One region of the Pseudomonas fluvialis genome, then DNA from elsewhere that is predicted to be linked to it. Evidence: predicted binding sites of a transcription regulator. Region 1 holds the regulator's gene; the other holds the start of a gene.
The links. Region 1 encodes LexA, which represses DNA repair genes until DNA is damaged. Its sites were predicted from a motif close to CTGTNTNNNNANACAG; they were not measured.
Positions count from the first base shown of each region.

Region 1 (3,412 bases):
GTGGTCTGGCCTTGGAGAACTGGCTGCGGGCCGAGCGTGACAGCAGCTTTGCTTCTGCTGCGCAGATCCAGGCCGAGCGTGAGGCCGCGTTATTCCACCTGCACGGCGCGCTGCTTGCGTTGTGCCACGAGATTGCCCACAGCTATCGCCTGCCGGATGCCAGTTGGCCTGCCCTGGAGCATTTTCTCAACGAACATTACCTGAGTCGCTCGCCTTGTCCTGAGCTGTCCGAACTGTTTGAGCTGAGTCGTCAGTCCGACAGTTGGCTGGCGGGTGCCTGCGAAGCCTATCGTCTACTCCTGTTGCCACCCCAGGCGCCGCGCAAGATCAAACAGGATGCCACCCTGGCATTGATTCAGGCGGTCAATCTCGATGAGCAGGAAGACGAGCCGCTGCTGTCCCGCGAAACTATTCAGCAGTGGCGTGGCCAGTTGAAAGCGCTGGTTTTGCGTTTTCGCGACAGCCTGACGGAAATCTGAGGCTGGCTGGGGTTTGCCGGGCGAGTGCTGATACAATGCTCGGCCTTTTGCGGAGAGCGCCTGGATGTCTACGTCATTTCTGGAAATCGTCGAGTTGCCTGATGGGCGTATCGTGCTGCGTCGCGCCGAAGATGAAGTGACGTTGGTAACTCTGGATTTTTCTGCAGATGCACGCGCCTTCCTGCAGGGACAGCATATCGAAGTCGCCAAGGCGATGTTCAATGTGGGTGTGCAGATGGCGGGTCGCCTGGCCGAGGGCGAAGGCGAGTGGCATAGCGAGGACGAAGGGCCGCGCGTACTGCACTAAAGGGCTGCTGGGGCGGAATTTACCGTTCCGCCCGTCTCGCCGGGTTAGCGACGGATTACCCCGACGCTGAGCCCTTCGATGCTCAGGGATTGCTGACTCAGGTCGACCTTGATGGGCTGGAACTCCGGGTTTTCCGCCAACAGCCAGACCAGATTGCCTTCGCGCTTGAAGCGCTTGACCGTTACTTCGTCATCGATACGGGCGACGACCACCTGGCCGTTACGCACATCCTGAGTACGGTGTACGGCCAGCAGGTCGCCGTCGAGAATGCCAATATCCTTCATGCTCATGCCGCTTACACGTAACAGATAGTCGGCCCTCGGGTGGAAAAACTCCGGGCTGATGCGGCAGGATTCTTCAATGTTCTGTTGCGCAAGAATGGGTGCTCCGGCGGCCACTCGACCGATGACCGGCAGGCTCTGTTCGTCGCGCTCCTCGCTTTCAAAGCCAGGAATGCGGATGCCCCGCGAAGCGCCCGGAATCATTTCGATGGCGCCCTTGCGGGCCAGGGCCTTGAGGTGTTCCTCCGCAGCGTTGGGTGACTTGAAGCCTAGATGCTGGGCAATTTCCGCGCGGGTAGGTGGGTAGCCGCTGTCTTCCAGGTAGCGTTTGACGAAATCAAGGATTTCGCTTTGCCGGGGGGTTAGCTTGATCATGGCGGCCTCTGTTTTTTTATACAGTGGCTGTGATTATATCCAGTACCCTTGCCAGAACAAGCCTGTAGCGGTTATTTAGCGCTAGCTGGAAGTGGCGCACGGGTCATGGCTTGACAAGCCAGTCGCCTGAAACGTATGTTTCAAACAAGTGTTTGTCAGGCGTGGACTCATGGCTCAGTCGGAAACTGTAGAACGTATCCTGGATGCAGCGGAACAGCTGTTTGCCGAAAAGGGGTTTGCAGAGACTTCGCTGCGCCTGATTACCAGCAAGGCAGGTGTCAATCTGGCAGCTGTCAACTATCACTTCGGTTCGAAGAAGGCGCTGATTCAGGCGGTTTTCTCTCGTTTCCTCGGGCCGTTCTGCATCAGCCTGGAGCGTGAACTGGATCGGCGCATGGCCAATCCGGATAACAAACCACAGCTGGAAGCCCTTTTGGAGCTGCTGGTTGAGCAGGCGTTGGCCGTCAAGCCGCGCAGTGGCAACGACCTGGCCATCTTCATGCGTTTGCTGGGGCTGGCGTTCAGTCAGAGCCAGGGGCACCTGCGCAAGTACCTCGAAGAAGTCTACGGCAAGGTCTTCCGTCGCTACATGCTGCTGGTGCATGAGGCGGCACCGCGTATTCCACCCCTGGAGCTATTCTGGCGGGTGCATTTTATGTTGGGTGCTGCAGCATTCAGCATGTCCGGGATCAAGGCCTTGCGCGCCATGTCCGAGGCTGATTTCGGAGTCAACACCTCGCTGGAGCAGGTGATGCGTCTGATGGTGCCTTTCCTGGCCGCCGGCATGCGTGCAGAGGCTGCACTCAACGACCCCCAGCTGGCTGCAGCGGTGCTGCGTCCGCGCAAGCCGCAGCCTGCTGCGAAAGGCTGAGCAAGCCCGAGGTAAAGCGGTAGGCTTGCTGATGCCCTTGGGCTAAGCTTGGCGCCATGCTCGCTCTTGACCTGCTGCACATCTCTCTCGCCGATCAAATACTCTATGGCTTCATGGACGGGCGCCTTTGCGTGCGCCTGCCGGTGTCCACCGGGCGAGCCGGTGCGGGGGAACGCAATGGCTCCGGCTGCACCCCGCGAGGCTGGCATCAGGTGCGTGCACGTATCGGTGATGGCCTGCCGCTGGGGGCGGTGTTGCGTGGCAGGCGCTGGACTGGCGAGGTGTACAGTGCCGAGTTGCAGGCCGCTCACCCCGAGCGGGACTGGATTCTCACGCGGATTCTCTGGCTCAGTGGCTGTCAACCGGGCTACAACCGCTTGGGCAGCGTGGATACCTTCCGTCGCTATATCTACATCCATGGCACTCCGGACAGCGAGCCGCTCGGCGTGGCGCTGTCACATGGCTGTGTGCGGATGAACAACGCTCAGTTGGTCTGGTTGTTCGAACGGGTGCCTGCCCACTGTCGGGTATTGATCGACGAGGCCGCTTGCCCGCAATGGGCCGGCAGGTGGCTGATGGCTGACGAGGATATGAAATGAGTGAAACCCTGCAGGGCGCGTTGATGCTGGATATCGCCGGAACCTGGCTGTGTGCCGAGGATCGGCAGATTCTTCGCCAGCCCGAAGTAGGTGGTGTGATTCTGTTTGCCCGGAATATCGAAACGCCGTGCCAGGTACGTGAGTTGTGCGCAGCAATTCGTCGGCTGCGCCCGGACGTGCTGCTGGCGGTTGATCAGGAAGGTGGGCGCGTGCAGCGCCTGCGCCGTGGTTTTCAACGTTTGCCGTCGATGGCCTCGTTTGCCAGCCTGGCCCAGGCTGAGCAGCTGGCAGAGGATTGCGGCTGGCTGATGGCCAGTGAAGTGCTGGCAGCCGGGCTGGATCTGAGTTTTGCGCCGGTACTGGACTTGCAACATGGGCGCAGCGCAGCGATTGGTGAGCGTGCCTTCAGTGGCGATGCCGAGCAAGCGATTACCCTGGCCGGCGCCTTTATCCGCGGCATGCATGCGGCAGGCATGGCGGCAACCGGCAAACATTTTCCC
Region 1 covers NZ_PIYS01000005.1:52,226-55,637, reverse strand. Annotated here, with positions in the region: gene CW360_RS04140 (DUF6586 family protein) at 1-479, shown strand, start outside; gene CW360_RS04135 (hypothetical protein) at 544-786, shown strand; gene lexA (transcriptional repressor LexA) at 831-1,442, opposite strand; gene CW360_RS04125 (TetR/AcrR family transcriptional regulator) at 1,612-2,313, shown strand; gene CW360_RS04120 (L,D-transpeptidase) at 2,370-2,912, shown strand; gene nagZ (beta-N-acetylhexosaminidase) at 2,921-3,412, shown strand, end outside.

Region 2 (3,412 bases), on a different contig from region 1:
TTGGCCGATGGCGGGCACCACGATCACATGGTGTGCGTGGATACGGGCGAGGTCATCGAGTTCTTCGATGCCGAGATCGAGAAGCGTCAGAAGGAAATCGTCCGCGAGCGTGGCTTTGAGCTGGTCGATCACAATCTGGTGCTCTACGTGCGCCAGGCTAAAAAATGATTTGCTGAGCAATGCGAAAAGGCGCCGTTAGGCGCCTTTTTCGTGTCGATAGCCCGCTCAGATGGCGAGCATTTTGCGAGCGTGTGCCAGCGATTCTTCGGTGAGGTCTACACCGCCGAGCATGCGCGCCACCTCTTCGACGCGCTGTGGGTGGTCGAGCTTGGCGACGGCGGTGCGGGTTTCTTCGCTGCCGCGCTGCTTGTGGACAAACAGGTGTTGATGTCCCTGGGCAGCGACCTGTGGCAGGTGGGTGACCGTCAGCACCTGGCCACGCTCGCCCAGGCGGCGCAGTAGTTGGCCAACTACCTCGGCAGTGGGGCCGCCAATGCCCACGTCCACCTCGTCGAATACCAGCGTGGGTACCCGCGAGGTTTGTGCGGTAATCACCTGAATTGCCAGGCTGATGCGGGATAGCTCGCCGCCCGAGGCTACCTTGGCCAGCGCTTTGAGTGGTTGCCCTGGGTTGGCGCTGACCAAGAACTCGACCAGTTCCTGGCCCTGTGGCTGGGGTTCGTCGTGCGGATGGACGTGCAGGGCAATGTTGAAACGGCCGCCTGGCATGCCCAGGCGTTGCATTTCCTGCTCCACGGCCGCCGCCAGGGTGTTGGCAGCGTCCTGGCGGAGCCGGCTGAGTTCGTCGGCTTTTTCCCGGTAATGGCGTGTGTAGGCGTGCAGTTCCTGTTGCAGTCGCTCGATGGCTTGGTCATCGGCGTTCAGTCCTTCCAGTTCATGTAGCAGGCGTTGCTGGAGTTCGCCTAGCTCAAACGGTTGCACGCGGTGCTTGCGCGCCAGGCTGTAGATCGCATCGAGGCGCTCTTCGAGTTGCTGCAGGCGCTGCGGATCGGCATCGAAATGATCGAGGAAGCGATTGACTTCGCCGACGGCTTCTTCCACCTGGATTTGTGCGCTGGCCAGCAGGTTGGCCGCTTCGCCCAGGGCTCCGCCTTGCGTGTGGAAGCTGCTCAGGCGGTTGAGGCTGGCGCCGAGTGCCGAGAGCACGTTGCCGGCATCGCTTTCGCTGCACAAGTCCACGACCTGGCGGCAGGCGGCAATCAGATGCTCGGCATTGCACAACTGCTTGTGCTCCTGCTCCAGGGCCTCCAGCTCGTTGTCGCCGAGTGCCAGATTTTCCAGCTCTTCAAGCTGGTAGCTGAGCAGTTGCTGGCGTGCGCGCTGTTCTTCACTGGTTTCGCTCAGGCGTTGCAGTTCGTTGCGGGTCTGTCGCCAGCGCTGTGCGGCGAGTTGTACCTGACGGGCCAGTTCTTCGGCGCCTGCGTAAGCGTCCAGCAGGCGGCGGTGGGTGTCGTTTTTCAACAGAGACTGGTGTTCATGCTGGCTGTGGATGTCAATGAGCAGTTCGCCAAGCGCCTTGAGATCAGCCTGGGGGCAGGGGCTGCCGTTGATGTAGGCGCGGGAGCGTCCTTCACGGGTGATAACCCGGCGCAGGATGCAGGGGCCATCCTGTTCAAGGTCGCGTTCACTCAGCCACTGGCGAGCTTCGGCGATCTGGCTGATGTCGAAGCTGGCGAGAATATCGGCTTTGTCACTGCCTGGACGTACGACGCCGCTGTCGGCCCGGTCGCCCAAGGCCAGGCCCAGCGCGTCGAGCATGATTGACTTGCCCGCGCCGGTTTCGCCGGTGATGACGCTCATGCCGCTGTCCAGTTCGAGGTCAAGATGCTCGACAATGGCGTAGTTGTGGATCGACAGATGCACCAGCATGACAAGCCTCCTGCATGATTTGGCTGGTTATTTATACAGTGCTTTATTGGCGCGCGACAATAGCTGGTTTCTTGCGCCCTTGAATTCCTTTGGGTTGTCCCCAAATAGACGGACAGATCGGCGGGTTATGCCGCAGCAGTGTTGTTTGGAGGAAGAGATGGCAGACGAACAGATCCTTGATGGCGACAATCCCGAGCAGGCAGCGACTGCCCCCGAAGACCTGCAGGGTCGCGTAGCGCAACTTGAAGAGCAGCTGGCAGCCGCTCAGGATCAGGCACTGCGCATGGCGGCGGATCTGCAGAATGTACGGCGCCGTGCCGAGCAGGATGTCGAGAAGGCGCACAAGTTTGCCCTTGAGAAATTTGCCGGTGATCTGCTGGCCGTGGTGGATAGCCTGGAGCGTGGCCTGGAGTTGTCCAGTGCCGAGAATGAGGCCATCAAACCCGTGCGTGAAGGTATGCAGCTGACCCTCAAGCTGCTGACCGATACCCTCAAGCGTTATCAGGTTGAGCAAGTGGACCCGCTGGGTGAGCCGTTCAACCCGGAACATCACCAGGCCATGGCTATGGAAGAAAGCCTGCATGCCGAGCCGGGCAGTGTGCTCAAGGTATTCCAGAAGGGCTATCTGCTCAGTGGGCGTCTGCTGCGCCCGGCGATGGTTGTGGTCAGCAAGGCACCAGCCGTGGCACAGCCTTCGATTGATGAGCAGGCTTGAAATCATCCGGGCCGGCCCCATCTGTAGCAACAAGCGAATTCATGCTTAGCGGCGAGTCAAGGCCGCAGACAAGTCACTCGTTTCAGGAGAAAGAACATGGGCAAAATTATCGGTATCGACCTGGGCACCACCAACTCCTGTGTGTCCATTCTGGAAAACGGCAACGTCAAGGTGATCGAGAACGCCGAAGGCGCTCGCACCACGCCCTCGATCATTGCGTATGCCAATGACGGTGAAATTCTCGTCGGCCAGTCGGCCAAGCGTCAGGCCGTGACCAACCCGCACAACACCCTGTATGCGGTAAAGCGTCTGATCGGTCGTCGCTTCGAAGAAGACGTGGTACAGAAAGACATTCAGATGGTGCCGTACAAAATCACCAAGGCCGACAATGGTGACGCCTGGGTGGAAGTCAACGGCCAGAAGATGGCGCCGCCGCAGATCAGCGCGGAAGTGCTGAAGAAGATGAAGAAGACCGCCGAGGACTACCTGGGCGAGCCGGTGACCGAAGCGGTGATCACCGTTCCGGCCTACTTCAACGACAGCCAGCGCCAGGCGACCAAGGACGCTGGCCGCATCGCCGGTCTCGACGTCAAGCGCATCATCAACGAGCCGACCGCGGCGGCGCTGGCCTATGGCATGGACAAGGCCAAGGGCGACCACACTGTGATCGTCTATGACCTGGGTGGCGGCACCTTCGACGTGTCGGTGATCGAGATCGCCGAAGTGGATGGCGAGCACCAGTTCGAGGTGCTGGCGACCAACGGTGACACTTTCCTCGGTGGTGAAGACTTCGACATTCGCCTGATC
Region 2 covers NZ_PIYS01000028.1:54,140-57,551, reverse strand. Annotated here, with positions in the region: gene fur (ferric iron uptake transcriptional regulator) at 1-168, shown strand, start outside; gene recN (DNA repair protein RecN) at 226-1,890, opposite strand; gene grpE (nucleotide exchange factor GrpE) at 2,048-2,605, shown strand; gene dnaK (molecular chaperone DnaK) at 2,702-3,412, shown strand, end outside.
Region 2: a site for LexA is predicted at 1,914-1,929, ahead of recN (DNA repair protein RecN). Genes of this name have one in related genera too.